Regions from separate parts of the Roseburia sp. AF20-18LB genome, predicted to be linked through region 1. Evidence: predicted binding sites of a transcription regulator. Region 1 holds the regulator's gene; the other holds the start of a gene.
What was found. The regulator HrcA, encoded in region 1, represses chaperone genes, less so after heat shock. The targets are predictions, from matches to a motif close to TGTTAGCACTCNNNNNNNNNGAGTGCTAACA.
Positions count from the first base shown of each region.

Region 1 (16,796 bases):
TTGCGAACTGACGCTCACCCTGTACTACGTTGATATCTACTGCTGTCTGATTATCTGCTGCTGTTGAGAAAATCTGGCTCTTTCTTGTAGGAATTGTTGTATTTCTCTCAATCAGCCTTGTTGCAACTCCACCCATGGTCTCGATAGACAGTGACAATGGAGTAACATCCAGAAGAAGGATATCACCTGCGCCGGCATCTCCTGCTAATTTACCACCCTGGATACAAGCACCAAGTGCTACACACTCATCCGGGTTTAAGGATTTACTTGGCTCTTTGCCTGTTAACTGTCTTACTTTATCCTGAACAGCCGGGATACGTGTAGAACCACCAACCAATAATACCTGGCCTAAGTCTGCATTGGTTACGCCTGCATCTTTCATAGCGTTCTGTACCGGGATTGCTGTTTTTTCTACTAAGTCATGTGTCAACTCATCGAATTTTGCTCTTGTCAAGTTCATATCAAAGTGCTTTGGTCCTTCTGCTGTTGCAGTAATGAAAGGCAGGTTGATATTGGTTGTTGTTGCTGAAGACAACTCTTTCTTAGCTTTCTCTGCAGCTTCTTTTAATCTCTGAAGAGCCATCTTATCAGTAGATAAATCAACGCCTTCTGCTTTCTTGAATTCGTCAATCATCCACTGTGTAATCTTGTTATCGAAATCATCTCCACCTAATCTGGTATCACCATTTGTAGATAATACTTCGATGACTCCGTCACCGATTTCGATGATAGATACATCAAATGTACCACCACCTAAGTCGTATACCATAATTTTCTGTTCTTTTTCGTTGTCCAGTCCATAAGCAAGTGCTGCTGCTGTCGGCTCGTTGATGATACGTTTTACATCAAGTCCTGCAATCTTACCTGCATCCTTGGTTGCCTGACGCTGTGCATCATTGAAGTATGCCGGTACAGTAATAACTGCTTCTGATACTTTTTCTCCTAAATATCCTTCTGCATCAGCTTTTAATTTCTGTAAAATCATTGCAGAAATCTGCTGTGGAGAATACTGTTTGTCATCAATGCTTACTTTGTAATCGGTTCCCATATGTCTCTTAATGGAAGAGATTGTTTTCTCTGCGTTGGTTACTGCCTGACGTTTTGCTGGTTCACCAATCAGACGCTCACCTGTTTTTGTAAATGCTACGATAGATGGTGTTGTTCTTGCACCTTCCTGGTTTGCTATAACGGTAGGTTTTCCACCTTCCATAACTGCCACACAACTGTTTGTTGTTCCTAAATCAATACCAATAATTTTACTCATGTTCTTATCCTCCTATGCTTAATTCGCTACTTTTACCATGCTATGTCTGATTACATTTTCTTTGTACTTGTAACCTTTCTGTAACTCCTCGGCTACTACATTCTCACCGAGTTCTTCATCTTCCACATGCATTACTGCATTATGGAGATTCGGGTCAAACTCCTGACCGGCTGCTTCAATCGGTGTTACACCAACCTCTGTCAGCACTGTCATCATCTGCTTATAAATCTTATCCATACCTTCTACGAAGCCATTGTTTTTGTCTTCTTCCGGTACAGCTGCAAGCCCTCTTTCAAAATTGTCGATAACTGGAAGGATTTTCTCTAAGATTGCGCTGGCTCCCATGTCATACATCTGGCTCTTTTCCTTTTCCGTTCTCTTACGGAAGTTTTCAAATTCTGCCATCTGACGTTTCAGCCGGTCGGTTAAATCTTCAATCTGTTCGTCCTTCTTATCTTTCTTGTCTTTCTTTTTAAAGATACCTTTCTTTTTCTCCTCATCTTCTTTCTCTATTTCTTCCGGTTCAGATTCGGTATCTTCCGTTTTTTCTTCTGCCTCAACTTCTTTTTCTTCTGAGGCGGTATTCTGTGCTTCTTCCTGCTTTTTTGCATCCTCTGCTTCTAAGTCTTCTAATACTTCCTCAAGCACTTCTTCTTTCTTTTCTTCTGCCACTTCCTTACCACCTTTCTATGCTATTCTTTCTTCGGCTTATCAAATATGCCTTCTAGTTGTGATTTCAAATTTTTCAGATTATCCATGACGTTCTCATAATCCATACGCTTTGGTCCGATAATTCCTATCGTTCCCTTCACGCCTTTACCAAGTTCATAGGTAGCTGTTACCACACTGCAGTCCTTCATGGTCTGAATTGGAGATTCATCTCCTATATAAACCTGTATGCCGTTCTCCTCATTGCTGAGGTTATCCGTCACCAGACTTACTAACTGTTTCTTCTCTTCTAACGCATCTAAAAGCTCTCCTGCTTTCTGCGAATCCGATAACTCCGGATATTTTAAGATATTCGTTGCACCGCTGGTATATATCTCCAAATCCTCGTCTTCGCTGATTGCTTCTGCTACTGCATCCAATACATCACTGATGACTTTGGAATGGATACCGGCTTTCTCTTTCAACACTGCTATGGTGCCCAGATTAATCTGATCTAATGACAATCCATTTAAATGTGTATTCAAAAGCATGTTAAGTTTTAACATATGCTCATTATCTATCGGCTCTTCTATCGGAATCATCTTATTTTTCACAAGATTGCCTTCCAATACGACAACTGCCAGAATATGTTCATCATCCACATTGGATAACTGGATGAACTTCAGGCTGTTGTGGTGATACTGCGGTGCTGTTATCATGGTGGTGTAATTCGTATTGTTCGCCAACAGCTTTGCCACCTGCTGCAATACCTGTTCCATCTTCTCCGTATGTTCAATTACGAACTCTTTCATATCGGATACTTCTTTGTCCTTCTCTGCAATCAGATTATCTACATAGAAGCGATATCCCTTATCGGATGGAATTCTTCCTGCCGATGTATGTGGCTGCAAAATATATCCCATCTCTTCCAAGTCCGACATCTCATTCCGGATTGTTGCGGAACTTAAGTTCAAATCCGTATACTTGGAAATGGTTCTTGAACCAACCGGCTCACCTGTTTCCAGATAGTTGCGAATGATTGCATTTAAGATTTTTGTTTTTCTTTCATCTAATTCGTTCTCGTTCATTCACGTTCTCCTGAAAATGAAACTTTTATAGGTATTTGAAAAAGCTTTTTGTACTGCTTTTTCTTAGTTGTTAGCACTCAACTTGAAAGAGTGCTAATTTCTATGTACTTAAGATAGCACCATTCGTTTTTTTTGTCAACAGCATTTTATAATTTTATATTTTCTTTAGATTTGTTCTGATTCAATGCGGTTCAACACCGCACTACTTAATCCAGTAAAAACTGGGCGAGTACATAGTTGCTGATGTCCATGCCATGGTCGCTGAGCTTTATTACACCGGCTTTTTTCTCGATTAAGTCCTCTTCCTGAAGCTGGTTTAAGACTTCGCCATATACTGCTTCTATTTCCACGCCAAAAGTCTCTTTGAATTCTGTTCTTGTAACTCCCTTTAACATACGCAGGCCTAAAAACATGAATTCTTCCATCTGGGCATGGCGGCTGATTGCATCTGCACTCTCATGGAGATTCAATGCCGGTACTCCATCTATTTCCTTCGCCGAAATATTACCACATGCTTTGATATACGCTTCAATCTCTCTTATATTACTGTAGCGTACTTCTCCAATCAGGGACGCTGCCCCAAGTCCTACCCCAAGATACGGCACCCGCTTCCAGTATCCGATATTATGCCTTGCCTCTTTCCCCGGCTTTGCATAATTGGATACTTCATAATGCTCATAACCTGCCTCTGCAAGAATCTCCTGAGTCTTTTTATAAATCTCATACTCTGTCTCTTCAGATGGCAGATGCTCTGTCGGCTTTCCGGCTTCCCGGAGCACTGCCTCGAATTTGTATTTTTCATAAAATGGTGTTCCCTTTTCGATAATCAGGGAATAGGCTGAAATATGCTCCGGTTTTAATGCTATGACACGCTTTAAGCTGGTAACAAATTTCTCCGTACTCTGATAAGGCAGGGCACTCATCAAATCAACATTGATATTTTCAAATCCACATCTTCTGGCACATTCATAATTCTCCAAGAACTGCCGGTAAGTATGGATTCTTCCTAATATCTTTAATTCATCATCAAAGGCAGACTGTAACCCTATGCTGAGACGGTTAATGCCTGCTTCTTTATAAGTAAGAAGTTTTTCCTCATTTAAAGTTCCGGGATTACATTCTATGGTAATCTCTGCATCTGTTTCCACCTCAAAGCTTACCTGAATCTGTTTTAAAAGAAGTGCGATATATTCCGGTGCTAAAAGAGACGGTGTTCCGCCCCCTATATATATAGTAGAAAGAGCCGGACGTCCCATTATCTGTCCGTAATATCTGATTTCATGCAAAAGAGCACCCACGTAGCGGTTTTGTAGCCGCTCGTCCGCAGGTGCTGATAAGAAATCACAATATTCACATTTTCTTACACAAAAAGGAATATGCACATAAAGTTCCATCTATGTTCTCCTGTCATCTATTTCTCATCTAACTTCAGTACACTCATAAATGCTTCCTGTGGAATCTCTACATTTCCCACCTGACGCATACGTTTCTTACCTTCCTTCTGTTTCTCTAACAGTTTACGCTTACGGCTGATGTCACCGCCGTAACATTTTGCCAGCACATCTTTTCGCATTGCTTTTACTGTCTCACGGGCAATTACCTTGCTTCCAACGGCTGCCTGAATCGGGATTTCAAATAAATGTCTCGGAATCTCTTCCTTTAACTTCTCACACATCTTTCTTCCACGCTCATAGGCGGTATCCTTAAATACAATAAAGGAAAGAGCATCCACTTCTTCTTTATTAATAAGAATATCCAGCTTCACAAGCTCTGACTGCTCATAACCCTTCATCTCATAATCAAAGGACGCATATCCTTTGGAACGGGATTTCAATGCGTCAAAGAAATCATAAATAATTTCATTTAACGGAAGGTCATATTTAATAACTGCACGGGTCTGCTCAATATATTCCATACTCTTATAGATACCACGGCGTTCCTGGCACAAATCCATAATGGCACCTACATATTCGGATGTCACCATAATTTCTGCTGCAACCATCGGCTCTTCCATATATTCGATTTCGGATGGATCCGGAAGATTGGATGGGTTTGTCAATTCTATCATGGTACCATCCGTCTTATGTACCCGGTATACAACGCCTGGTGCTGTCGTTACTAAATCAAGATTAAATTCTCTCTCTAACCGCTCCTGAATTACCTCCAAATGAAGCAGTCCCAAGAAACCACAGCGGAAACCAAAGCCCAATGCAATGGAAGTCTCCGGTTCAAACTGTAAGGCTGCATCATTTAACTGTAATTTTTCCAAAGCGTCACGAAGATCCGGATATTTGGCTCCATCTGTTGGATATAATCCACAGTATACCATCGGATTAACTTTCTTATATCCCGGCAATGGTGCATCACAAGGACGCTTTGCCTCTGTTATGGTATCACCCACACGGGTTTCTTTCACATTCTTAAGGCTGGCAGTAATATAACCTACCATTCCGGCTTCTAACTCATCACATGGAATGAACTGTCCGGCTCCGAAATATCCTACTTCTACTACATCTGCTTCTGCTCCGGTTGCCATCATGCGGATGGTTGTCCCCGGTTTTACGGAACCTTCCCGGATTCTGCAGAATACAATAACACCTTTATAAGCATCATACACAGAATCAAAAATCAACGCCTGAAGAGGCGCTTTGGCGTCCCCTTTTGGTGCCGGTAATTTATGCACAATCTGCTCTAATACTTCTTCCACATTCAACCCTGTTTTGGCAGAAATCCGTGGTGCATCCTGTGCCTCAATTCCAATCACATCTTCAATTTCTTCTACTACTTCTTCCGGCCTTGCACTCGGCAGATCAATTTTATTAATGACTGGAATCACTTCCAGATCATGGTCTAATGCCAGATATACATTGGCAAGGGTCTGTGCCTCAATCCCCTGTGCCGCATCTACTACCAGCACTGCACCGTCACAGGCAGCAAGACTTCTTGATACTTCATAGGTAAAGTCCACATGTCCAGGTGTATCAATCAGATTGAAAATATATTCTTCTCCATCTTTGGCATGATATATAATACGGACTGCCTGGGACTTAATGGTAATTCCACGTTCCCGCTCCAAATCCATATTATCTAAAACCTGCGCCTGCATTTCGCGGCTGGTCAGAAGCCCTGTCATTTCGATAATACGGTCTGCAAGGGTTGATTTACCGTGGTCAATATGGGCAATGATACAAAAATTACGAATCTTACTCTGGTCGATTGACATATATTTACTCCTTCTTTATTCCATGTTTCAAAAGGAAATCCGTCCACAGGGAATAATATTTTCCCAGCAGGTGAATCTCATCATAAGTATATTCCGGATTCAGATTTCCTGTTTCGTCAGTCACTACTTCATTTACATCAATATAAAATATATCGTGATTATTTGCAAGCATTGCAATTCTGTCATTCCGTTCTTTGATTGCCGGATTGTTAAAAATCGGGTCAGTCTCTGACTTTTCCTGTTTTACATACATAATGCCCTGTAAGAAAATCAGTGCATCCGGCTGTAATTCCCGGATATGATTGACAGCTTCTTCATATTTTTTCATAAAGCTGTCTACTGTACCGGTTCCCATTTCGTTGATTCCAATCATCAGATAGACTTTACCAAACTGATGCTCGCTTAATGCTTCTTCAACGGTAATCTTCGCGCCGTTTTCCTCGACAATCGGCGTATCAAACATATCATAGACCGTAAGTCCGATACTGGCATAATAAGTTGCATTATCCCAGCCGCCATAATCCCTTAATCCAACGGTTCTGGAATCTCCGATAAATACCGCATCATCAAAATAATCCTGGGTTACATCGGTAAAAGTATAAGTCTTATCCTCTTCTGCCTCCGTATCTGCAACTGCTTCTGTTGCTTCTTCCGTTGCCGGCTCCTCTTTGTCAGCATATACGCTTTCCAAATCCTCCTCCGGTTCTGCCTTATCCCATGGCAGAACGCCCTCTTTGGATGCCTGCATCATGCCAGCCACCGCCGGAACCTTCGGCCAGTCCTTATTATATTCTTTATATGCGCCCTTTGTTCCGGCTAAGGCAACACCGCTTACCAGCAGCATACTGATTGCCGTAACAATAAGAAGCGGACATTTCTTCCATTTCTTCATGACAGCCTCCCATTAAAAACTAAAATACATAAACGGATTGTTCAGTCCATTTGCAATCTGATAAATACAAATCCATAATACAACAAACAAAATTGCTTTCATCCACCACTTCTTCCAGCATTTTTTTAATATCTTATCCATAAAAGGAAGTGATACCACAAATGCCAATAGGAAAAACACTCCATAGGTTCTGCCGTATTTCAGATAATCGCCTGCATTGACTGCGATTCCGGTTCCAAAGAACGGGAACAGTCTTGCAAAATATACTTTCAAATCAGATAACTTCGTAATTGCAAACACGACCCAGGTCAGAGGGATTACAAACCAGATGTAAAGGTGCGCCAGCCATCCATGTTTCTCTAAAAAATTTCTGATTACAAATCGTTCCAACGCAATAAATACAAATAAAATCAAGCCCCATAATGGAAAATTAATGGTAGAACCATGCCACATTCCGGTTACAACCCAGACAATCAGCAGATTGAAAAATGTCCACGCATTTCCCTTCCGGTTGCCTCCCAACGGAATATATAAATAATCACGGAACCATCTTCCCAGTGTAATGTGCCACCGGCGGTAAAACTCAGACACTGTCCTGGAACGATACGGATGATCAAAGTTCTTCGGCAAATCAAATCCAAGCATCTCTCCGATTCCGATTGCCATCAGGGAATATCCCTGGAAATCAAAGAATAACTGTGCAGAATAACCGAATGCTCCCATCCACGCTAACGGTGTGGAAATACTCTCAAAGCCAATGCCCTGAATATCACGCCAGAGAATTGCCAGATGATTTGCAATAATTACTTTATATCCCAATCCTATGATAAAAAGAGTCAGACCATGTTCGATTTTCTCCAGACGGATTGGATGTTTCTTTAACTGCCCTGCCATATTGGCAAACTGGGCAATCGGTCCGGATATCAACTTTGGGAACAAAAGGATATAAGTTCCATACTCCAGATAATCCCTCAACGCTGCAGTTTTCTTCTTATAGACATCCAACACATAGGAAAGCATGGTAAAAGTATAAAAGCTGATTCCAAGTGGAAGCGACAATCTTGTATACTTAAATATACATAATAATCCGATATTATAGCAAAGCAAAATCACAAGCATGGTATTTCTGCTGCTCTTCCTACTTATATAATCCATCAGTAATACCAGAATGTAGTTCAAACTCATGGAAAACAGTAAAAGAAGTGCATCCTTCCAGTTTCCCATGGCATAGAATACCAGACTGCCAAAGAAAAGTACCGGATTTTTATACTTTACCGGTACCAGATAATATATAATAAGAAAAATCGGCAAAAACCGAAATAAAAATTCTAAGCTTGAAAATTCCATGATAACTCCATATCTTTCGTTTTATTTTACGCATCTCTTTTATTATATAAGAAATGCAAGTGATTTCAATGTGTTTTTCCGAAAAAGTTATTACATTTTCATTACGAAATATTTTTCTAATTTTCTCCATGCAACACTCTGTTCAAAAGGTCTGCCAGTGGAACCATGGCATTGCGTGCCTCCTCCTGCGTGTTGGTATAGGAACCCATTTCGATCAAAAGATATTTCTCTTTAAAATGCATATTATACCGGTATCCTTTTAAATAAATCGGGCGGGTAAGATTCGGATAATACTCTGCCGCTGCAATCTGCATCTGCAGGGAAAAAGCAAGATTCCCGGTAAGGTTTGGATTATTGAGATAAGAAATATCTCCCAGCGCTTTTGTCCGGCTCAGTCCGTTAAAGAACATAATCGGTGCCATCTGCACCCCGTTTACCTCCCGCACCATATGCTTATCCACTGCATCACGATGTAAATCTATTACCACTTCTATGCTCGGATTCTCTGCTAACAGCTGCTCAATGGGCCCCTCCGCATTGGCATAGGCGTGATCTCTGTCTCCCACATCATACTGTCCCATATGATGCATGACCTGAAATCCATACTTTTCCTGTAACAGGCTGGTAAGATATTCCCCTGTTCCCATAACGCCCGTCATTACATCATTTGGGTCGGAATCTGCAAACATTTCCTGGGAATGGGTATGGTAAATCAGAATCTGTGGCTGGTCTGCCGGCGTTTTTATGGTTAAATCCATATTTAACAATTCTTCTGCATTTAACTGACTGCTATTGATGGTTGTTGTATTGTCCACCTGATAAAAATTCTGAATCAGATAATCAAAATCATTTAATTTTTCTCTTGGAATCTCCACCAACGGCTGAGAGCTGACTGCTGTATTATCCGGGGCTGCCGGCTGCTCTGCCGCTTCTGCTGCCGCATCTGCTCCTGCCTGCGCATTTTCCTGCTCCATTTCTGCCACTATGCAGTCCTGATTCTCTCTGCTGGCTGCCTCCGCCATCTGCTTAGCCTCTACTTCCGCTTCATCCTTTCCTTCCAGTGCAACAATCTCTTCTTCTGAAAGGCTGCTCTCAATTGTCGTATCATAAGTCCTTATGGTATCTGCATATCCGATAAGTGGTATCTGGTCTGTCACTTTTTCCAGCAAAAAATCACTCAGTGTCTGTTCCTGCCTGCCCTCTGCCATATAGGCAACAGTCGGAATATACTGTCTGGTCATGGACATGGATATCTCATTTTGTATATAAGAAAAAAAACGTTTTGCCAGTGTTTCCCTTCCGGTTCCCGCTTTCACCATAAGAAAAAATGCATACAACAGAAAAAGTGCAATAGCAGACTGCCTGTACCATTTTTTTCGTTTCCTGACCAGTTCCGTTTTTCCCTGATATCTTTGCCCATAGACTCTCATGCTGCCAGCACCTCCTGTTCTGCCATAGCAAACACTATATTCTATGCAGCTTCTGTCCCTTTAGAACCGGGAGAATGCCAGATTCAGTCCCTCTGATATGGTATAGCTCAGCCTTTTTACCGCTTCATCAATATCTTTTGGGGTTACAAACATTGCATTCAAATGTGGAGATAAAAGTTCTCTTGCCAGCTCATGCTTTTCAATTTCATCCAGACCTGCCAGCCCATTTCCCACACTTTTTAGCTGCGCTGACTCCCGCATGGCTCCGATTAAGTCACTCATGGTATCTGAAACTATCGTTGCGGCATCTACTACGGTAGGAATTCCTATGGCAATTACCGGAATTCCCATGCTTTCTTTATTAATGGCGTGCCTGTGATTGCCCACACCGGAACCGGGATTGATTCCGGTATCCGTAATCTGGATGGTACGGTTCAGACGCTTCACGCTGCGGGCCGCCAGTGCATCCACCACAATTACAATATCCGGTTTCGTCTCTTCAATGACTCCCCGGACAATCTCTCCTGATTCCATGCCGGTCTGTGCCATTACGCCCGGCACAATTCCGCTTATCTGGCTCCTCACCTTATTTCCAAAGGCATATTGTCCATATTCCTTGATAATGTGCCTGGTAATCATCATATTATCTACTACATAAGGTCCTAATGCATCCGGTGTCACTTCCCGGTTACCAAGACCCACTACCAATATCTTGAGTTCTTCTTTTTTCCCCGGCAGCATGGTTTCAATCACTTTTGCCAGCTGCCCGGACACTTCTCTGTGATAATCCTCATCTTCTTCCATCATGTCCGAAGCCTCAATGGTAATATAGGTTCCCTTCGGTTTTTTCATTGCCTTTGCTCCGTTTTCTGTGTCAATGAACACTCTTGTAATCATGATTTCCGGTGAAATTCTCTCCTCATCTACCCGTACTCCCTTTACTTCAATATGATCTTCATCAAATTTTTCTCTCGTCTCTAATGCGAGGTCTGTTCTTATCTGAAACATAGCTTCACTTCCTGTAAACAATTTTTCCAAATAAATTTTCTTTATTATTTTTTACATTTTTTCTCCAAATATGTATTGACAGATGCAAATATGTGGGATAAACTAATATGGTATGTTTACATTAGAACGTCCGTGTCCGGCTTTAATGAAACAACCAAAAACAATAAAACAATCATATTGGAGGTGTACAGGTTGGCTAACATTAAATCTGCTAAGAAAAGAATTCTTGTAAATCAGACCAAAGCTGATAGAAACAAAGCTATTAGATCAAAAGTTAAAACATCTATTAAGAAAGTAGACGCTGCAATCGCTGCAAACGATAAAGAGGCTGCTGCTGCTGCATTAGTTGCTGCAACATCTGAAATCAACAAAGCTGCTACTAAGGGTGTTTATCACAAGAACACTTCTTCTAGAAAGATTTCACGCTTAAACAAAGCTGTGAACAAAATGGCATAATTGCCGGAAGAGCATAGATTATAAACGATTATAAAAAAGAACGTTTCGTACCGTCATTCGAAACGTTCTTTTTTTATGCACTGTATTTTACAATCAGAAGTTCTACGGCTAACTGATCTGCCATTCTTCCCGTCTTGACATCCTCTTCTGCCTGTCCGCAGTCTTCAATTGCTTCCTTTAACTGATTTATTTTAAAAGCTCCTGCCTGCCGAAGATTCTTCTGCACTGCAAAGCTTGGCATCCCTGCAGTCTTTGCAATACTGACAGCAGGATATCCTTTTGCTGACATGCTTTTTATCAAAAGCAGATTCTGGAACTGTCTTGCAATCAGGAATAAAATCCGCATGGGTGCTTCCTTTAATGCCAGTAAATCGTAATATAAGTCCAAAGCCTTCTTCTGATTCCTGGCAGAGATGGCATCAATCATTTCAAAGATTTTATTTTCCGTCTGTCCGGTACAGATTGCCTCTACATCTGCCGCAGAAATCTCTGTCTTATCCAATGTATAACAGATAAGCTTTTCTAATTCCTTATCAATATTTTCCATATCGGAACCGGTCTTTGACAGGAAAAGCTGCATCACGGACTGGGTAATTTTCTTCCCTTCCCGCTGGATTCTGCCCAGTATCCAGCGAATCAGCATATCTTCCTTCGGGGTCTCAAATTCTACGGCACTTCCAGCCCTGGATGCCGCTTTAAATAATTTGGAACGCTTATCCACTTCTTCTTCCACAAAAACAAAGCAGGTGGATTCCGGCACCTGGCTCATATATTCTGCCAGGTCATCACAGCTGTTTTTAAAGAAGCCACTGTTTTCCACCAGAATCATACGCTTTTCTTTAAAGAATGGCAGTGTCTCCGATAAATCAATCAGTTCCTTTGGATTAATATCCTTTCCCTCATATGCCGAAAAATTCATCGTATCATCCGGCTCTACCAGTGCATGTTTTAGCTTATCACGATACTGCCGTTTCAGATAGTCTTCCGTTCCATATAAAAGATATACGTTTTTTAATTGTCCCATTTTAATGTCATTATCTATTGTTTTCATAAAGGATATTATACTATATTTTTACTTCTTTATCAAAGCATACTTACCGAAAGCTTTGAATTGTGATCCTTCCCTTTTCCTCTTCCAGCGAAATCTGACCGCCTTCCATCGTATCAAAAATTTCTGCCGAAGCTTCTTTTAATCGATTTATGGTCTCCTGATGAGGGTGTCCATATCGGTTGTTTTCCCCACAGGAAATCAATGCCAGTTCCGGCGAAAGTGCTTTTAAAAATTTTTCTGTCGAGGAATACTTTGAGCCATGATGTCCTACTTTAAGAAAATCCACTTTCCACAACCGCTGCTTTTCTAAGAGCCAATTTTCTTCTGCTTCTCCGGCATCTCCGGTAAATATCCCGGAAATATATTTCGTCTGATAGAGCAATATCATGGATTTTCCATTCTCATCCTCTGCCTGATACTCTCCGTCCGGAAGGAGGCAGCTTATGGTGTCCTCGCCACTTCTTATGCAATCTCCTTCTTTCATATATACGATGGGAATGTTTCTCCGCTCTGCCAGTGCACATATGCTCTGATAATTCTTTATATCCGGCTGTTTTCCAGGCAATATAATATTTTCAACAGAATACTCCGTCTCAAGAACTTCTAACAATCCGTTCACATGGTCTTCGTCATAATGGCTTATAAACCAATAATCTATCTTCGTGATTCCATTACTTTTTAGAAATGGCAAAATCCGATACGTTCCCACCTTAGACACATCAGTGCTTCCGCCATCCAGAAAAAGATTGGTATCTTCCCCCAGTCGTACATAGATGCCATCTCCCTGCCCCACATCAAGAACTGCCATAAGATGATTACTCTTTACCGGACGAAGAACCAGAAGTAACACCACGCTTCCAATCAAAACAATCGGAAACTTTCTAAGGAGTATATTTGTATTTCTATTCCCATCTCTGTTTCCGCTTTTCTTTGTCCGTTTTTTTATCAGCAAGCAGGTGGCTGCAAGCATCAGATAATAGAATATGATGCGCTGTATCGGCCACTGTCCTACTATCTTCGTAGCTCCCGGGAGCCGGCTACACCAGCTGACTCCAACATAAATTCCGTCCAGCAATAATTCCAACATCATGATTACCGGTCCCGCAAACAGCCTTCCTACAACAATTTTTCCCATACACATGAGCAATGTTGCAGTTATTCCATTTATTAAAACTACACTTAACAAAGAAACTATCAGTAGATTCAGAAGCAAAGCATAGACCGGCACTTCATAATAATAGTATGCCACCAGTGGAAGTGTTGTAAGTTGAACGGAAAGCGAAACTAAAAAGTTCTGCCGGATTTGTCGTTTCCATATTTTCCGTATTTTATTTGCCGCCTTATCGCCTGTTTTCCGTTCCTGTGTTTGCTGTTTTTGCTCCCTTGGAAACAACTGTCCAATACATTTTGCCACTACTACCACACCAAGAATTGCAGCTACCGAAAACTGGAGTCCTGCATTTTCAACCAGATACGGGTTTTTCCATAAAAGCACCAGCGCTGCCACAGAAAGAGCGGTTCTGCTATCATAGCTTCGCCCAGACAGCTTGGCTGCCATAAGAAGTGCAAACATAATCCATGCCCGGATAGCAGATATTCCCATCCCGGTCATTTTCACATAACAGAACAAAAATACAACCGCTGCCGTACAGGCACAAAGAAAATTTCCTTTTTTTCTAAGAAGTCCATAACAGAACAGTCCAATGCAGGAAATATGCATTCCACTGATTACCAGCACATGGCTGGCTCCTGCCTGTTGAAAGACTGTTGAAACCTCCTTTTCCAAAAGTTCTTTATCTCCTAAAAGCATTGTTCCAAGAATCCCAGCATTTCTTTCCGATAAATTATTTATATAATCTTCTTTTAATTTTTCTTTTATCATGAATAATTTCTCTGCCAGTACATCTTCTCTTCCATATTCGCCACAAATCCTTTCGGCATCAAAATGATAATCCATATTCAGACTGTGATAATATTGAAATTCATCATAATTACCATCATTGGCAGCGCGATTCAGTTGTCGGATATTTCCTTCTAATACAATGGTTGTTCCAATACGACACGATTGGTCAGATGGTTCTTGCTTCAGTCGAACCAGGACAGAATTGGTTTTATAGGTTTTATCTCCAATCCGTAAGAAAACATGATTAAGATATAATCTTGTCTGATTGTTTTTTCGTTCTTTTTTCTCTATCTTCCCCTGTAAAATTGTCTTTTCATTTTCCGTCTGCCAGCCTCTGGAAGCATCTGTTTCTACAGAAAGGCTGGTCTCCTGCTCTTTTAAAATCGTCTCAATGGTATAGCTTTGCTGCTGCATATACCAGATTCTTGCAATTCCCAGCAGAAAAAATCCTATTCCAAGTACTGCTGTAAACCGGTATACCCTCCGTTTTCTTTGCCGCAGGGCATACAGCAGATACATCTGACACCCTGCCACAAAGCTGATAAAGATAACTTTTATGACCGTCGGAACAGACAGGCAGACAATAATACCACACAGGAACAATATCGTTCCATAGCATAAGGGGCGTTTTATAATTTCGATATAACCCCTCCTAAATATTTTTCTAAGATATTTCTTCTTAATATGTTACTTATAAGATACTTCTTCTTAAGACCTTCTCCTAAGGTGTCTCTTCTGTTTGTGCTTCTGTAGATACCGTCTCGTTCTCATCTGCACTTACCACATAGTCAAGGTTCCGTTCATAAAGCTGGTCTAATGCAAAACTATCCCGGTAAACACCGCTGGTCTTTCCATTTACAGAAATCTGCACCTTACTGATGGTTGAAATCTCCGATAAAGAGTCTACAATAGAATAAATGACAATTGGCTCCTGTATTTCATAATTCTGATTCAGGAACGCCTCATCTAATGTAACATAGCAGGTTCCATTGGTTGTCGTAACATTGACAAGATTTGTTCCTTCCGGAAGTGGTGCTTTCAAATTCTTATCATCCGGTCCCTTTAAAAGATTCTCCATAATCAGTTTTTCCAAGGAAATGTTACTGCTATACTGTACTTCTTTTTCGCATTCTACCAGTCCGTTTCCATCAGCATTTGCATAATATAAATGTAATGTTGTTGTCTGAATGGAATTAATCTGTTTTCCCGGATTCTCAACAAAGCTTTCTTCTGTCATCAGTCCGATTACATTATCCCGGCTGTCTGCCAACGGTGCATCTCCCACATAAAAAGATACATATTTTACATCCGGAAGCTGTACCAGTGTCTTTACCACTGCTGCCCGGCACAACACCTCATCCGTAGACTGCATTTTGGAATAATTATCATTAAAGTAAAGGAACAGCTGATTGCTTTCCAGTGACCAGTCTGTAATTGTAACATCACCAGGAACCGGTTTCTGATACTCCACACTATCCGTATTGGTGCACAACGCATCTAAAAGAGTGGCTATCATGTCCTCTGTCTTGCCCTCTTTTAAATCATATGGCTGCTCTACCACTTTTGTTTTTTCTTTATTCAGATAATAAATATGATACGCCGAGTCATCTGTCTCCTGTCTGCCACACCCTGTGAACAGCGATACCAGAAGGATAAAACTCAGCCATCCTGCAATTTTCTTCATGCCAGACCTCCTAGGCAATGTAATTCAGCGGAATCCGCACAGTAAAGAGCGTTCCCTCACCCTCTGTACTAAATACCTTAATTGCACCACGGTGCATTAATATTGCATTTCTTGTAATGGCAAGTCCAAGTCCGGTTCCACCTATTTCTCTGGAATGGGACTTGTCTACGCGGTAGAATCTTTCATAAATATGCTCTAAGGAATCCTCCGGAATACCGATGCCGGAATCCTCTACCTTAAGATAGAAATACTGATAATCTGCATTCAGGGACACATGTACCCAACCGTCTTCCTTATTGTATTTGATTGCATTTTCCACCAGATTGGTAATGGCAAGCGTCAGCTTTACCTCATCAATTTCCGCTGTAACAGGCCGGAAGCTTTCCAACACCAGATCTACATGCTGTTTTTCTGCAATCGGTTTTAATCTCTTTAAAATTAAATCCAGCATCTCATTGATGTTAACTGACGTGATATTCAAATCTGATGCAGACTTGTCCATCTTAACCAGCGAGAGCAAATCATTAATAATTTTATTTTCACGTTCAATTTCATTTCCAATGTCTAACATAAATTCACGATACAGTTCTACCGGAACATCTTCCTGTCCATTCAGTGAGTCTGCCAGTACCTTCATAGAAGTAAGCGGTGTTTTCAGCTCATGGGACACATTGGACACAAATTCCTGTCTGGAGTCATCCAGCATCTTCATTCTGCTATAAAGTTTATTAAATTTTTCCGAAATCTGAACTGTTTCAGAATAATCCTTAATCATCAGCTCCCCATCACTGGTTCCATATCC
Region 1 covers NZ_QTWP01000001.1:385,547-402,342, forward strand. Annotated here, with positions in the region: gene dnaK (molecular chaperone DnaK) at 1-1,264, opposite strand, end outside; gene grpE (nucleotide exchange factor GrpE) at 1,283-1,936, opposite strand; gene hrcA (heat-inducible transcriptional repressor HrcA) at 1,957-3,000, opposite strand; gene hemW (radical SAM family heme chaperone HemW) at 3,207-4,394, opposite strand; gene lepA (translation elongation factor 4) at 4,412-6,223, opposite strand; gene DWX65_RS01940 (GDSL-type esterase/lipase family protein) at 6,228-7,115, opposite strand; gene DWX65_RS01945 (MBOAT family O-acyltransferase) at 7,128-8,462, opposite strand; gene DWX65_RS01950 (stage II sporulation protein P) at 8,579-9,892, opposite strand; gene gpr (GPR endopeptidase) at 9,953-10,900, opposite strand; gene rpsT (30S ribosomal protein S20) at 11,093-11,356, shown strand; gene holA (DNA polymerase III subunit delta) at 11,430-12,407, opposite strand; gene DWX65_RS01970 (DNA internalization-related competence protein ComEC/Rec2) at 12,451-14,844, opposite strand; gene DWX65_RS01975 (GerMN domain-containing protein) at 15,032-15,994, opposite strand; gene DWX65_RS01980 (sensor histidine kinase) at 16,005-16,796, opposite strand, start outside.

Region 2 (16,796 bases), on a different contig from region 1:
ACTGGCGGTACAGGTCTGCAAGATAGGTTTCTCTACCCAACCTTCTGCCCCGGATTTTCGCTGTTCTGAGCGAAATAAAACTCCAGTGCCTTTACAATCGTATCCTCGATTTCCTTTCTGCTCTGCTTCCTGTCAAAAAATCTGTTGATGACTGTCTCCTTGATTTTGATGGGTTTCGGGCTGCCACTCCTTGCAGCCTTCGTTTTTTCTCCGGTAATGATCTGCCGTAACAGTTCCTCTGTCAATTTGCCTTTCTTAGCATAGTCATGTATCAGCGTTGATTTCTTAATATCCACACCATGCCCCGCTTCTATCATTTCCGCTATTAAATATTGTTTTTCTTCCTCTTTTATGAAAGAAATGTCATAAGCTACTTCAAAAGCAATTTTCCGATTATCAAGAAGCTCCATAAGTGGAGAAATCAAAGAGGCTATGCGAAGATACTTTGCAATTTTATCTTTCCCAAGAGCGTATTCCTCGCTGACTTTTTCATTAGCATTTAACTTTTTCTGAATTTCAGAACAAGTCCCGTTTTCCCCAATTTCATGCGGGTTTACGAGTTCTTCAATCTCTTTTATCAGATCATTTCTCCGCCCCTGGCTTTTGATTGCATCATAGTGCTGTTTCAGACAGTATGCCTTTTCAGAGGGGCTTAAATCATCAAAAGAACGCTGGCGCAGATTTGTCTCTGTCGCAATCAGAATGGCATCTTCATAGGTCAGATTTTCCCTGATAATGACCGGACCTTTGGTAAGTCCGGCGATGCTTCCTGCATTCTGTCTGTTATGTCCGCTTAAAATCGTGTTCTTGCCTTCGTGCACCCATACGATAAGTGGTTCAAGGATACCAAACTCACGGATACTGTCTACCATATCCTGAAGCCGCTGTCCTGTATAAAGCTTGAACTTATGATTTGGAAGCGGCTCCATCACAGCAAAGTCCATTTCCGTGATTCCCGTTCCGCCGTTTTCCGGCTCCGGCTGACATTGTTCTTCCTTTGTCTTGAAATCAAAGAGGTCGTCCATACCGTCCAGAGAAGAATTAAGCAATGTGCTTCTTGCCGGTATTTTTGGTGTTCTGGTCGCCATTTTCCATCAACTCCTTTACAAATTTTTCATAGGCTTTCGCCGCCGGATTATCCGGTTCATACTCACAGATCGTCATACCATACTCTACAGCCTCTGGCACTTTGATAGACCGGGGAATACTGTTCGTAAAGATACGCACTTTTTCCCCAAGTGCCTGCTGTAACTGCGCTTTCACACGCTTAGATACCCTTGTCCGTTCATTATCCATGGTGATAAGGATTCCTTCGATTTCCAGTCTGGCATTTGCGTGGCTCTTGATTCTGTGGAAAGCTCTTAGAAACTCTGCCATTCCCTCTACCGCCAGCGTTTCCGACTGTACCGGAATAATCAGACTGTCACAGCATATCATCACATTTATCATGGCTGTCCCCATCTTCGGCATACCGTCAATGAGGATGTAGTCATACTGCTCCTTAATGGTGTCCACAAACTCTTTCAGCTTGTATTCTGCAAAATCAGTATCACACATCAGCTTATCAAAGTTATCCAGCTTGTTATTCGCCGGAATTAAATCTACCCCTGTCTCTGTCCTTATCATGTAGGACCCTTTATCCGGCAGTTCCTCATTCATCACGATACACTTCAAAATGTCATAAATTGTCACGGAAAGCTGCTCTGGTGCAGTCACTCCGCAAAGTTTTGTTGTGTGCCTCTGCCCGTCAAAGTCAATCAATGCTACCTTACAGCCCTCCTTAGACAGCAGATATGACATGGTTGTGGCAGTCGTGGTCTTACCTACCCCGCCCTTTCTGTTTACAATTCCTAAAACCTTGCCCATACGTTTGCTTCCTTTCTCTTGTTGAATTTGTTATTTTGGTTACATTAGATTCTCATGCAGGCAGCGAGCCAAGGTCAGGCTTGCTGTACCTTGGCGGCCACCTATGGGTAACATATTTTATATGCACTTGGATAAAAATAGGGTTAAGCACTTGCCTCCTCCCGATAGAAATTAAAGCAGAGCTAAATCAAGTATCCCATTTTCATGGAATTTAGATTTAGCCCTGCTTTGGTCATAACGACATCAGCCAATATCCCTAATATTGACAGATCCCGGCTATTCACTATAAGATTTTAATATAACAGCGCTGCCCTATCTACTCTCCTTAGAATAGCGAAAATAGGACTAAATCATAGAAACCGCTTCTTTATAGCTAATCTCTTGACTTAGTCCTATTATAACGTCATCATCAAATGTCAATGCAACCTCTTTTATTCCACTTGTTTTCTTTATATTCATGCTCTCTGCATTTACCAGATGATTGACACGGATCCGACAGGCTCCGGCGGCAATTACCAATACCGCCAGTGCCAGATTCATCCATATCAATGCTTTTCGGATTCGACTCATTTTACACCGTTACTTTTCTGCTCTCCTGACAATATATGCAGCAACTGCATTTCTTATTATGTCAGGCTTGAACCATTTCAGGCGGTCGCCGGTTTTGCGCTGGCAGTCAGTTCTCCATCGGTAAGGTCGATAAGAATGGTATCTCCCTCTCTGACTTTATCTGCAAGAATCAATTTTGCAGCCAATGTCTCCACATATTTCTGCAGGAAACGTTTCAGTGGTCTTGCACCATATACCGGGTCATAACCTTTCTCGGTAATATAATCCTCGGCAGCCTTGGTCAGTTCCACTTTCAGTTCACGGTCTGCAAGACGTTTATTCAGATCTTCCATCAGTAACTTGATAATGTTGCCGATGTTGTCTTTGGTCAGCGGCTTGAACATAATGATTTCATCCAGACGGTTTAAAAATTCCGGCCGGAAGTTACCCTTCAGTTCTTCCATGACAGCTTCTTCTGCTTCCGGACGAATCTCACCATTTTCGTCAATGCCCTCCAACAGATGCATGGAGCCTAAGTTAGAAGTCATGATAATAATGGTATTCTTAAAGTCTACGGTACGTCCCTGAGAATCGGTAATTCGTCCGTCATCCAGTACCTGAAGCAGTACATTAAAGACATCCGGATGTGCTTTTTCCACCTCATCAAAGAGGACTACGGAATACGGTTTCCGGCGGACTGCCTCCGTCAGCTGACCACCTTCATCATAGCCTACATATCCAGGAGGTGCTCCAATCAGACGGGAAACGGAATATTTCTCCATATACTCGCTCATATCGAGACGGACCATATTGGATTCATCATCGAAAAGGCAGCTTGCTAATGCTTTGGCAAGCTCTGTCTTACCTACACCGGTTGGTCCTAAGAACAGGAAAGAACCGATTGGCTTGCTCGGGTCTTTGATTCCGGCTTTGGAACGGATGATTGCTTCTGTTACCTTGGTAACGCCCTCGTCCTGTCCAATGACACGTTTATGCAGTTCTTCATCAAGGTGCAGTGTCTTATTTCGTTCGCTCTCAGTCAGTTTTGCTACCGGGATTCCGGTCCAGCGGGAGATAATCTTTGCGATTTCTTCTTCGCTGACACTTTCATGTACCAGTGATAAATCTTCACCTTTGACTTTTTCTTCTTCAATTTCCAACTGCTGCTGTAACTGCGGCAGCTTACCATATTTTAATTCTGCCGCTTTATTTAAATCATAGCTCTGCTCTGCCTGCTGGATTTCATTTTTCAGGCTTTCCAAATCCTCACGCAGCTTCTGGACTTTCTCTACGGATTTCTTTTCATTGTCCCACTGTGCCTTCTTATTCTGGAACTCACTCCGAAGCTCTGCTAACTCTTTCTGTAAGTCTGCCAGACGCTCCTGGCTCAGACGGTCATCCTCTTTTTTCAATGCAGTCTCTTCAATCTCTAACTGCATGACACGACGGTTCAGTTCGTCTAACTCGGTCGGCATGGAATCAAGCTCTGTCTTAATCAGTGCACAGGCTTCATCCACCAGGTCAATTGCCTTATCCGGTAAGAACCGGTCTGAGATATAACGGTTCGAAAGCACTGCTGCGGAAACCAGTGCACTGTCGGTAATCTTTACTCCATGGAATACTTCATACCTCTCCTTTAATCCACGCAGGATAGAAATAGTATCTTCTACCGTTGGTTCGTCTACCATAACCGGCTGGAATCTTCGTTCCAATGCGGCATCCTTTTCAATGTATTCCCGGTACTCATCCAATGTGGTAGCACCGATACAATGCAGTTCTCCACGGGCAAGCATTGGTTTTAAAAGCTGTCCGGCATCCATGGCTCCATCGGTTTTTCCTGCACCGACAATGGTATGCAGCTCATCGATAAAGAGGATAATCTGTCCTTCGGATTTCTTTACTTCATCCAATACTGCTTTCAGACGTTCCTCAAATTCACCACGGTATTTTGCTCCGGCTACCAATGCACCCATATCCAGTGCAAAGAGCTTCTTATCCTTTAATCCTTCCGGAACATCACCACGTACAATCCGTTGTGCCAGTCCCTCTACAACTGCGGTTTTACCTACACCGGGTTCGCCAATCAGTACCGGATTGTTTTTCGTCTTACGGGACAAAATACGCACTACATTCCGGATTTCTGCATCTCGTCCGATGACCGGATCCAGCTTCTGGTCTCTCGCCCTCTCTACCATATCATAACCATATTTATTTAAGGTATCATAAGTAGCTTCCGGATTATCGGAGGTCACACGCTGGTTGCCACGCACCGTAGACAGCGCCTGCAGGAAACGGTCTCTTGTAATACCATATTCCTTAAAAATTTCCTTTAATGCAGGGTTCGGATATTTTAACAAGGATAAAAACAGATGCTCTACGGAGACATAATCATCTCCCATCTGCTTTGCCTCATCCTCTGCACTAATCAATACCTTATTCAATGCCTGGCCGACATAAACCTGGCCGCCGGACACCTTGGTTCTTGCTTCCAGATGGCGGATTGCATTGTCTACAAAATGCTCCTTCTGGATTTCCATTTTCTCGATCAGTTTTAAAATCAGTCCATCTTCCTGCTGCAGTAATGCCACTAAAAGATGTTCCTGCTCGATTTCCTGATTGCCATATTCATATGCTAATTTTTCGCAATCCTGGATTGCTTCCATTGACTTCTGTGTAAATTTCTGAATGTTCATATCTTTCACCTCATTTCCCACTGTGCTATGAACGAATTCCTGTTATTTCTGTTTCCAAGCATAAATATAGCACGCATTATTAGCACTGTCAAGAGGTGAGTGCTAAAATTTTCAGACAATTTTTGTTAATTACTATTTTTCTTATATTTAAAAGGAATTCAGCAGTCCTTTCAGCCCTTCCTCTTTATAAACTCCCTTATAATATGCAACTTCATCTTTTATCATCTCATCAATCACCTGCATTCCAAGAAGTTCCACCGGTGCCTTATCATCTGTAAGAATATAATCGCCCTTTTCATAGAAAACGGTATCTGCCAATACCTCTGTCATCATTCCCTTTAACTCCTGATTTTCAAGCTTGGAAATGTTGTTAGAAAGATTCTTTAAAATTTCTCCATTGTCGGATGCAAACAGTTCCCGGTTTGTAGAGCCTGCCACATCCACAGTATATTCTGTTCCAAATACACTTCCTATGGTGTCGGAAAGATACTGGTTAATATTTCCTTCTTTCTGCCCACGCATGTTCATATTCACCACCATTACGCCATTTTCATTTAAATGCTCTTTTACCAGCGTAAAAAATTCAACGGAAGACATCTGAAACGGAATCGTAATATCCTGATAAGCATCTACCATAATGACATCGTATTTCTTATCGGATGCATTTAAAAATGCTCTTCCATCATAAGTCGTTACCGGCACATCCTCCGAAAGTGAAAAATACTGTCTGGAAAGCTTTGTAATCTTCTCATCAATTTCAACACCTTCCACATTCATATCTCCAAAATATTTCCGGCACTGGGTTGCATAAGTACCGGTTTCCATTCCAAGAATCAGCACATCCATGTCTGATATTTCTTTGTCTTTTAACATAAGCGGTGCCGCCATGGCATAATCATAATACATGCCGGTCAGTTCATCCTGCTTCATATACACAGACTGCACACCGAATAACACATTGGTGGATAAGGACACCTTGTCCTGATTTTCGTATACCTGAAGATAGTTATATACGGATTCCCCCTCATAGGTCAGATTATTTTCCCAGAATGCAAATGAGTCGGAATATCCAAACCCGCAGCACAGTGCAAATATCAGAATAGATGCAACTATTTTCTTCTTTCCGGTATGCGCATTGATAAAATATACGATGGATAATGCCAGTAAAATTCCCGCAAAGATAAGAAATGTAACGGATGTTCCTACTGCCGGAATTGTCACAAAGGTTGGGATAAAGGTTCCAATGATGCTTCCGATGGTGTTAAATGCCCCTAAGGTACCTACTGTCTTTCCGTTGTCATCTAAATTATCAACAGAATATTTTACCAGGGATGGTGTTACCGTTCCCAACAGAAACAGCGGAAATACGAAAATTACCATGCAGGCTGCAAAAGCTGCAATAATCAGGAAATTATTATTTACCGCAAAGATTAAAAGGGCTGATATTCCTATGATAATATATTTTCCCACTACCGGAATTAATGCAATCCAGATTGCGGCAATGATAATTCTTCCATACAGTTTATCCGGGTTCGGTGATTTGTCTGCCGTCCTTCCGCCATAAATATTTCCCAATGCCATGGCAATCATAATGGTTCCGATAATGATTGTCCAGACTATCTGGGAAGAACTAAAATATGGTGCAAGTAATCTGCTTGCGCCTAACTCTACTGCCATCACTGACATTCCTGCAAAAAATTCCGTCAAATACAAAAATAACTTTTTCATATACACCTCTTTTATTTTCCTTCAATATCAATCATAAGATACTCCGACTTACATCCCGTTTTAAACTTAATCGCCCAGTCGGAAATTCCTGATGTTACAATAAAATTCGTATTTTCTCTCTGCTCATATCCATAGACACGGTCATCCGGTGTCATTTTCGTAAGATTCTCAATGGTCATCAGCGGGAATAGCTGTCCACCGTGGGTATGTCCGGAAAGAACCAGATCCACATTGACATTCTGCTGCGCTGCATAATCCTGTGGCTGATGGTCTAATACAATGGAGAATTTATCCGGATCAAGGTTTGCCGTCAGTTCTTCCATTGTGGCTCTTTTTTTCTGCATATTCTTCGGATTTATCCTGTCTTCCTATTATATAGAATTTATCCGCAATCAGTTCTACCTCATCCTGCAGAACATGTACCTGATTTTTTTCTAATTCCACTATCAAATCATTTCCATCATAGCCCCGGTATTCCGGCGGATAATATCCTTTATCATGATTTCCAAAGACATAATATACACCATAAGTCGTATCAAGCTCTCCTAATGCTTTGCAGCAGGCTATCATATCTTCTTTTGTCGTATCATCATCCACAAAGTCTCCCACAATCAGAACCACATCCGGGTGCTGCTCCTCTATGGTTTTCATATGCTCGGCAAAGCCTTCCCCATGAAAAGTTGTCCCTACATGGGAATCTGCAAATACTGCCACCCGAAGGCTTCCTACTTCCTTATCCGTCTGAATCTGATAGTCCGTCTCCCATACATGATGTGCCAGATACCAGCCGCTTCCAAGATATCCTATGGTAAATACAAGTGCCACAGCTCCGGCATAATATCTTTTCAAAGATTGATATGTACCCTCTTTACTGGACAACCAGTAAGGAGGGTGTTTTTATGCGTTATAGTTATGAGTTTAAACTGATGTGTGTTGAATTGTATCATTCAGGTTCGTATCCAGATATCCCAGAGGGTGCGAATCCAGATACTCTCAAAAGACATATACGAGAATGGTCTGGATTGGTTGATTTACATGGTCCAGAAGTTTTAAAACATAAGGTGTTCAATAAAGTGTGGACACCGGAAGAAAAACTTGAACTGGTTTTAAAAGTTATTGCAGGCATACCAAGGAGGAAAGTTGCCATAGAAGCAGGTATTAACTCAGGAATGCTTTATCAATGGGTATACAAATATAAATCACAAGGATATAATGGATTAGTAGAAAGTAAAAAAGGACGTCCAACAAAGGAATCAAGAATGAAGAAGTCAACAAATCCATTACCTTTAACAGAATCAGAACGAGAAGAACTGATACGCTTGAGAACTGAAAACGAATATATCAAAGCTGAGAATGAAGTAATAAAAAAACGGATCGCCTTGAGGCAAGAAAAATGGGCTGCGCAACTCAAGGCGAAAAAGCAGCAATCATCAAAAAACTCAGAGAAAACGGATACCAATTAAAATATCTCCTTAAAGCAATGCACATGGCTAGATCTACTTACTATTTTGAGATTAGCAGAAACGATGTTATTGCCGAACGCAATCAAGAAATACTAGAAGAAATAAAAAGTGTTTTTGTTGAGAACAAGCGCAGATATGGTGTAAGACGGGTTCACCAGGAACTTATTAATCGCGGGTATCAGGTGAACCATAAAAGAGTTCAGCGTCTTATGCATGAAGCAGGTCTAGCCGGAAAAAGACCAAAGGAGAAATATCATTCTTATAAGGGTGAAGTTGGTAAGATTGCTGACAACATAATAGACAGGGATTTCAGTACAACTTTGCCTTTACAAAAATGGACCACAGATGTATCACAGTTCAATTTTGCATGGGGAAAGTGTTATATTTCTCCAGTGCTAGATATGAATACAAATGAAATCATCTCATATGATTTATCCATGAGTCCTAATCTTGAACAGATAAAAAGAATGCTGAATAAAGCATTTGAAAAATTTCCTTCAGTTGAAGGATTGATATTTCATTCAGATCAAGGCTGGCAGTATCAACATGCTTATTTTAGAAATGCTTTACAGGAACATGGCATTATACAATCCATGTCACGAAAAGGTAATTGTTATGATAATTGTATTATGGAGACGTTCTTTGGACGATTAAAAAATGAAATGTATTATGGCTATGAAAAAAACTATTCTTCTTTCGAAGAATTTTCACAAGCGGTTGAAGAATATATAGATTATTATAATAACAAAAGAATTCAGGCAAAAACAAAATGGATGCCGCCTGTACAATACAGGATAGCATCCATGTGTTCAGCCTAGTTCATAAATATGTGTCCAGGATTCTGGGTACATATCAGATCTCTTCCGGCGTTTTTTTATCAGTGCAAAAATTCCGTCACTGATAAGCCAGAATATAATCAGATGCAGAATGCATACTATAGCATTCATCGAACCCCACGCTACCCAGAGTATTACGGTGATTCCACATACCAAAACCGCACTAATTAGGATGCGCAGCCACTTTTTTCCTTTTGTTATTTTATTCAGGAAACCAAATTTTCCAATCCGGTTTATCAGATAGATGATTCCTGCAAACGCACTGAAAAACAGTACTATCATTAGTATTGCCCACATCTTTTAAATCCTCATTCCATCCTTTTTATTCATTATCTGTTTATCCGTCTATCATTCATCTACTCATTTATCTGTTTAATCAATTTTATCAGCTCATCCACGTCTTCCATTGTCGTTGCCCAACTGGTTGCAAAACGAATTACCGTATGGTTCTCATCCTTTTTCTCCCAGAAGCTGAATTCAACTTTTTGCGCAAGCTTTTCCATAAATGCATTCTCTACCACGCAAAAGACCTGATTGGTGGGAGCATCCAGATAAAGTTCGATTCCATTTTCCTTTAAGCCTTCCCGAATCTTATCTGCCGCTGCAATTGCCGGCTCTCCGATATGCTCATATAAATCATTTTCAAATAACACATCAAACTGGATGCCAAGTATCCGTCCCTTGGCAAGCAGTGCTCCATGCTGTTTTATAATGGTAAAGAAATGCGGAATAAGTCCTGGCTTCGGAAATACCACCGCCTCTCCAAACAATGCACCGCATTTTGTTCCTCCGATATAAAAGGCATCGCAGCATGCTGCAATATCTTCTAATGTCACATTATTCGCCGAACAAGCCAGTGCATAAGCCAGTCTTGCTCCATCTAAATAAAGTGGAATACCATTGCTGCGGCATACTTTACTTAATGCTTCTAATTCCTGCCGGTTATATAAGGTTCCATATTCTGTCGGCTGGGAAATGTATACCATTCCCGGCATCACCATATGAGCACGGTTGCCATCCTCTTTAAATTTATTTAAGACTTCTTCCACCTTTTCTGCGCTGATTTTTCCGTCTGTCTGCGGAATCGTCAACACCTTATGTCCACCCGCTTCAATAGCTCCTGCTTCATGGGAGCTGACATGTCCGGTCTCTGCCGCAATCACTCCCTGATAAGATGCTAACAGGGCCCCAATTACCGTGGCATTGGTCTGTGTTCCTCCCACCAGAAAATGCACCTCTGCCTCCGGTGCATTGCAGGCCTTCCGAATCTTTTCCCTTGCAGTTTCCGAATATTCATCCAGTCCGTATCCGGCACTTTTTATCAGATTTGTCTCCGCTAACTTCCTGAGAATTGCCGGATGAGCTCCCTCCATATAATCACTTGCAAACGCTAATTGTGCTGCCATTTTTCTTTTCCTCTCTCTATTCTATATTGACATAGATTCTTCTTCTATGATTTTTCCTACTTCCTCCGGTTTGATTTCCACATTTATTATACGGTTCCATCCTATCAGACGCAAATAAATTTTTCATAAAGAACTCCCGGAACATCGTTTTTCCGATACTCCGGGAGTCTGCTATCTTTTCTTCTATCATATATTGTCTAAGTTTCTGATTACATCAGTTTACGGAATAAAGCTTTCAAATCCTCTACATTTGTATCCTTTGGATTGCCCGGTGCACAGGCATCAGCAAAAGCGGATTCTGCAAGGAATTCTAAGTCTTCTTCCTTTAACGCCTCTAATTTTGTTGGAATTCCAACATCTACAGATAACTGCTGTACCGCATCAATGGCTGCCTTTCTGTATTCTTCTACAGACATGTCATCTACGCCTTTTACACCCATTGCTCTTGCAATCTCACGATATTTCTCACCAGTGCATTCTGCGTTGTATTCCATTACGATTGGAAGCATCATTGCACAGGCAACTCCATGTGGAGTATCATATACAGCACCTAATGTATGTGCCATGGAATGTGCAATTCCAAGTCCTACATTAGAAAATCCCATTCCTGCAATATACTGTCCTAATGCCATTCCTTCACGGCCTTCTTTTTCATTGGCAACTGCACTTCTTAAAGATCTGCTGATAATTTCAATCGCTTTCAAATGGAACATATCAGTCATTTCCCATGCAGCCTTTGTAGTATATCCTTCAATGGCATGTGTCAGTGCATCCATTCCGGTGGAAGCTGTCAGTCCCTTTGGCATAGATGACATCATCTCCGGGTCAATTACTGCGATAATCGGCATATCATGCGGGTCTACACATACAAATTTTCTCTTACGCTCTACATCTGTAATTACATAGTTAATGGTAACTTCTGCTGCAGTTCCGGCTGTTGTCGGTACAGCAATAATCGGAACACAAGGCTTCTTTGTCGGAGCTACACCCTCTAAGCTTCTGACATCCTCAAATTCCGGATTTGCAATAATGATACCAATTGCTTTTGATGTATCCATAGATGAACCACCACCAATTGCAATGATATAATCTGCTTTTGATGCTTTAAATGCTTCCACACCATGCTGTACGTTCTGAATGGTAGGATTTGCCTTAATATCTGAATAGATTTCATAAGCAAGTCCTGCTTCATCCAATACATCGGTTACTTTGGATGTTACACCAAACTTAATCAAATCCGGGTCAGAACAGACAAATGCTTTCTTAAATGCTCTTGCCTTTGCCTCGTTTGCGATTTCTTTAATTGCTCCTGCGCCATGGTAGGAAGTCTCGTTTAACATAATTCTGTTTGCCATTTTATCTTCTCCTTTGTCCTTTATTGATACCTCTATTTTACCAATGAAAGCGACAAATAAAAAGTTACAAAAAGCCAACTCTGTCACTTGATTTTTCAATATCTGTCATGGGCAAATTCCACTCTCAATCATCATCCGTCACCACTATATCATCTGCAATTTTTCAAATACTGCTTTCAGTTCTGCCGGCACCGCTTCCGTCAGTGCCTTTGCCAGTTCCCTCGGTGTAGTCTTCTTTCTTCCAAGCACCCACTGAATTGTCATATAAACTGAACCCTGGCAATACATTTCCAGAAGGAAATGAAGATGCTCCGATAATTTCTGTCCTGATTTCTTTTCTATTTTATCCGTATAAAACCGGGTAATCAGTTCAAAATCATGGTCTCTTAAGCAATTCTGGCTGTCTGATTTAAATGCAGCCCGGAAAAATAATTTTTCCTGTTCAATATATTCAAATTTCTTTACCAGCCCCTCATATACCGTCTTTCCCTCTCCCATATGTTCAAAGGATTCTGCTAAAATTTTGTCAAAATACCAGTTTATCAGATCATATTTATCCTGAAAATGACGGTAAAATGTCTGTCTTGTCGTTCCGCTCAGTTCCACAATCTGCCGGACTGTAATCCGTTCTATCGGCATCTTCGCCATACACTGCTTCATAGCATCTGCCAGCCGGTATTTCATCTGTTCTGCTTTCTGAACATTCTGCTCCATGCCTTCTCCTCCACTTACTCTGCCAATCTACTATCGTCAGCATAGCACCAACCTGTGAAAAAGGCAACCTGACCATTTTCGCCTATAAAGTTTTCCTGCGTTTCCAACGCCAGATTACAATAGAAAGGAGAACTGCCACATAATCCGTCAATGCCTGTCCGTAGATAACACCGTGCAGACCGAGCAATGCATTCAAGCCGTAAAGCACCGGAATCAAAAGTACGCCCTGTCTCAATATAGAAAGAATCGTTGCCGGAAGTGCATTTCCGGTAGACTGCATACAGTTCATATTCATAAATAAAATGCCAATGACCGGACCGGAAATCATATAAGCAATCAGCATTTCCACACCATAATTTATGACCTCTGTATCAGAAATAAACAGGCGGATAATCGGCTCCCGGAAAAAGAAAAACAGTGCTGTCGCCAATACACCTACAATCAGACAGCATTTCTTCGTATAACGTTCCACTGTAATAAAACGCTCCCTGTTCCCTGCACCGTAACTATAGCCTAATAACGGTTGTACTCCATTTGCCAGTCCCATCTGTAAAAATGTGATAAACATATTTGCCTTAAATACAATTCCAATAGCCGCTACCGGTGCATTTCCATATGCCACCAGAATCTGGTTTAAAATAATCGTAGAAATGCTCATCAATGCAGAAAAAATAGCTGTTGGAAGTCCTGCCGAGCATACCTGGGACAGAATTCTGTCCCCACATTTAAAATACCGGAATGCCATAGACATGTTCCTGCTCTTTCTACAGAAATACCAAAGATAATATACACTCGCCATTATATTTCCAATAGTCGTTGCAATGGCTGCGCCTGCTGCACCCATACCAAATCCACTGATAAATATCGGGTCTAAAATAATATTGGCCACGGTTCCTATCATACTTCCTGCCATAGCTTCCCGGCTGGCTCCGTCCGCACGCACAACAAAGCTTGCTGCCGCAGACCAGATAATAAACGGTGCACCATAAGAAATATATGTTGTGTATCCTTTCGCCAGTTCATAAGTATCTGCATCTGCTCCAAACAATTGTAAAACCGGCTGCATTCCAACCAGTAAAATTGCAGCAAAAACAATTCCCACGATAAGTGATGCATAGGTAATAAAAGAAGAAACCTGCTTTACTCTTTTTTCCTTCTTTTCGCCCAATGCCATAGATGCCGCTGCGCTTCCGCCCATACCAAACATATTGGCAAATGCCATGAATAATATAAAAATCGGATTCGTCAGACTGACTGCTGCCACCTGCAACGGATCCCCTGTCTGCCCTACGAAAAATGTATCCGCCATATTATAAACGACAGTAACCAGACTGCTGATGACACTTGGAATTGCCATCTTTGCTACTGCCTTCGACACCTTCATGCTGCCCATTAATTCATTTTCGTCCATTGTAACCCTTCCTTTCTGCCGGTAAAATCTGCTTCCCAAAGACACTCATCGGCCTCTTGTAACTTTAAATTTCTCATTCCAGATTCCGAAGCATCTTCTCGGCAATTCTTAAAAATTCTTTTCTTTCTTCTTCCGTAATTCCCTGTAATAAAAGTTCTTCCGATTCCGTAATTTCCTTTCGCAGAATATGTTCAATCTTCCGCGCCTGTTCTGTAAAAACAATCTTCTTATATCTTCCATCCTCTGATTCCGGCACCCGGTAGATTAGTTCTGCCTGCTCAAGATTCTTTAAAGTCTCTGTTGCAGTAGACGGACGCAAGCCAAATTCTTCCTCAATCTCTTTCTGGTATACCGGATGGTTTTCTGATTCCACCAGAATATAATTTAAGATGTTACCCTTTGCTCCGCTGATTCCGATAGATTCCTGTATTTTCTTAGAACGTCTGCGGAGCCGGTTGGATATTTTATTAATTACCTTTCCTGTTTCCATGGCAAATCTGTTCCTTTCTTTAAACTTATTACTATTTCTAATCAGTTCGGTTCCTAAGTATTTTAGCCAGATTTTATTCCATTGTCAACTTTCTATTTTATCTACTCTATTTCTTCATGCATAATATTCCTTTTCCCGGCTCATGCTAATGCCGATATATAAACTTTTCTTAGGCGATTATGAAAAAGAACATAAGAATTTATTTCAAAAATTTTAAATATAGAAGGGCATTGGAAGTAATTTGTGCTGAAATGCCCTTCTATAGTAAAAATTTTGAAAGAAAAATATATCTTTTCGCAATCGTCCAAAAAATTTTCTATAAAAGGAGATTATCGTATGGGAAATAACATGGATTTAAATTATGAAATGTTCTGCTATCAGTGTGAACAGACAGCCGGTGGCAAAGGCTGTACAAAGCTTGGCGTATGCGGAAAGACACCGGAAATTGCCAACCTGCAGGATTTACTTATTTTTCAGATAAAGGGAATCAGCTGCTACGGAAAAGTGCTGGTGGAGCAGGGACAACATATGGACAAATCGATTGTAAGCTTTATTGAAAATGTACTTTTTACGACACTTACCAATGTAAATTTTGATGCAGATGTACATGTGGCACTGCTCCGGCAATCACAGCAAATCAAAGAAGAACTTCACAATTTGGTAGGTGAAATTTCGAATTCCACACTCCATGCCACCTATCATCTGCCGGATTCAAAAACGGATATGTTAAAGGATGCTCCTATGGCGGGCATTATGTATGACAAATCCTTAGACCCAGACATCCGCTCCCTCCGTCAAACTATTCTCTACGGTTTAAAAGGTATCAGTGCCTATGGTCATCAGGCAAGAGAATTAGGTTACTTCAGTGATGAAGTGGATGACTTTTATATACTGGCATTAGAAGCCATTACCGATGACCGGCTGACTGTCGAAGACCTGATCCGTCTGACCATGCGTACCGGTGAAATGGCTATTGAAGTCATGAAAAAACTGGACGATGCCAATACCACTATTTATGGCAATCCTTCCCCGCATAAGGTAAATGTTACTATTAAAAAAGGGCCATTTATCATTGTCTCCGGCCACGACTTAAAGGATTTGGAAATGCTGTTGAAGCAGACGGAAGGCACCGGCATCAACATCTATACCCATGGTGAAATGCTGCCCTGCCACGGTTATGATGGACTGAAAAAATATTCTCATCTTGTAGGTAACTTCGGTGGAGCCTGGCAGGATCAGCAGAAACAGTTTGACAACATTCCCGGCTGTATCCTGATGACCACCAACTGCCTGATGCGCCCGAGAGATTCCTACAAAGACAGGATTTACAGCACGAATGTAGTGGGCTGGGATGGTGTGAAACATGTCGGTCGGAAAGAAAATGGAGACAAAGATTTCAGTGAAATCATAAAACAGGCAATTGAACTTGGCGGTTTTCAGGAAGACCAGCCGGCAAAAGAGATTCTGGTAGGTTTCGGACACCACGCTGCCTTAAGCTATGCCCCACAGCTTGTGGAAGCTGTTAAAAGCGGACAAATCCGCCATTTCTTCCTTATCGGCGGCTGTGACGGTGCCCGTCCGGGTCGAAATTACTACACTGACTTTGCCCAGATGGTTCCATCCGACTGTATGATTCTGACGCTTGCCTGCGGAAAATACCGTTTTAATAAACTAGATTTTGGTGAAGTAGCAGGGCTTCCACGTCTTTTGGATGTGGGACAGTGTAATGATGTCTACTCTGCCATCCGCATTGCTACTGCACTTGCAGATGCTTTTGAAACGGACGTAAACGGACTTCCACTGTCACTGATTATATCCTGGTATGAACAGAAAGCGGTTGCTGACCTGCTTGCCCTTTTAAGCCTTGGCATTCATGATATTTATTTAGGTCCAACGCTTCCTGCCTTCATCAGTCCAAATGTGCTGCAGTATCTTACCGATACCTTCCACCTGAAACCAATCAGCAATGCTTCCGATGATATCAAAACCTGTCTGAAACAGAGCCTGTAAATAAAAACCTCCTTACCAGTTTTCTGGTAAAGAGGTTTTTATTTATGCAAAATCTATTTTCCTGTCTGATTTGCAATGCAGACGCAATACCATTTATCATCTGTCTGACTGACATCATGATTACAGTTGATAATCGGATGATTCAGGTCATTTGGTGGAATGTAACGTACCACACCGATTCTTCCATCGGACATCTGTACCTTTACATCCCGGTAATTTTCCACCATATTTTTCACAAATAAGTCTACCAGGCGTTCATCCAGTCCCGGAAATTC
Region 2 covers NZ_QTWP01000002.1:40,012-56,807, forward strand. Annotated here, with positions in the region: gene DWX65_RS04950 (DUF6908 domain-containing protein) at 1-40, opposite strand, end outside; gene DWX65_RS04960 (ParB N-terminal domain-containing protein) at 33-1,088, opposite strand; gene DWX65_RS04965 (ParA family protein) at 1,042-1,866, opposite strand; gene DWX65_RS04970 (hypothetical protein) at 2,212-2,436, opposite strand; gene clpB (ATP-dependent chaperone ClpB) at 2,514-5,108, opposite strand; gene DWX65_RS04980 (spermidine synthase) at 5,256-6,836, opposite strand; gene DWX65_RS04985 (hypothetical protein) at 6,848-7,159, opposite strand; gene DWX65_RS04990 (metallophosphoesterase) at 7,134-7,685, opposite strand; gene DWX65_RS15135 (helix-turn-helix domain-containing protein) at 7,736-8,299, shown strand; gene DWX65_RS05000 (IS3 family transposase) at 8,230-9,117, shown strand; gene DWX65_RS05005 (hypothetical protein) at 9,109-9,432, opposite strand; gene DWX65_RS05010 (threonine aldolase family protein) at 9,492-10,541, opposite strand; gene fucO (lactaldehyde reductase) at 10,751-11,896, opposite strand; gene DWX65_RS05020 (TetR/AcrR family transcriptional regulator C-terminal domain-containing protein) at 12,041-12,610, opposite strand; gene DWX65_RS05025 (MATE family efflux transporter) at 12,693-14,021, opposite strand; gene DWX65_RS05030 (MarR family winged helix-turn-helix transcriptional regulator) at 14,095-14,511, opposite strand; gene hcp (hydroxylamine reductase) at 14,848-16,521, shown strand; gene DWX65_RS05040 (HD-GYP domain-containing protein) at 16,575-16,796, opposite strand, start outside.
Region 2: clpB (ATP-dependent chaperone ClpB) is a predicted target of HrcA. The motif match lies at 5,186-5,216, and genes of this name have one in related genera.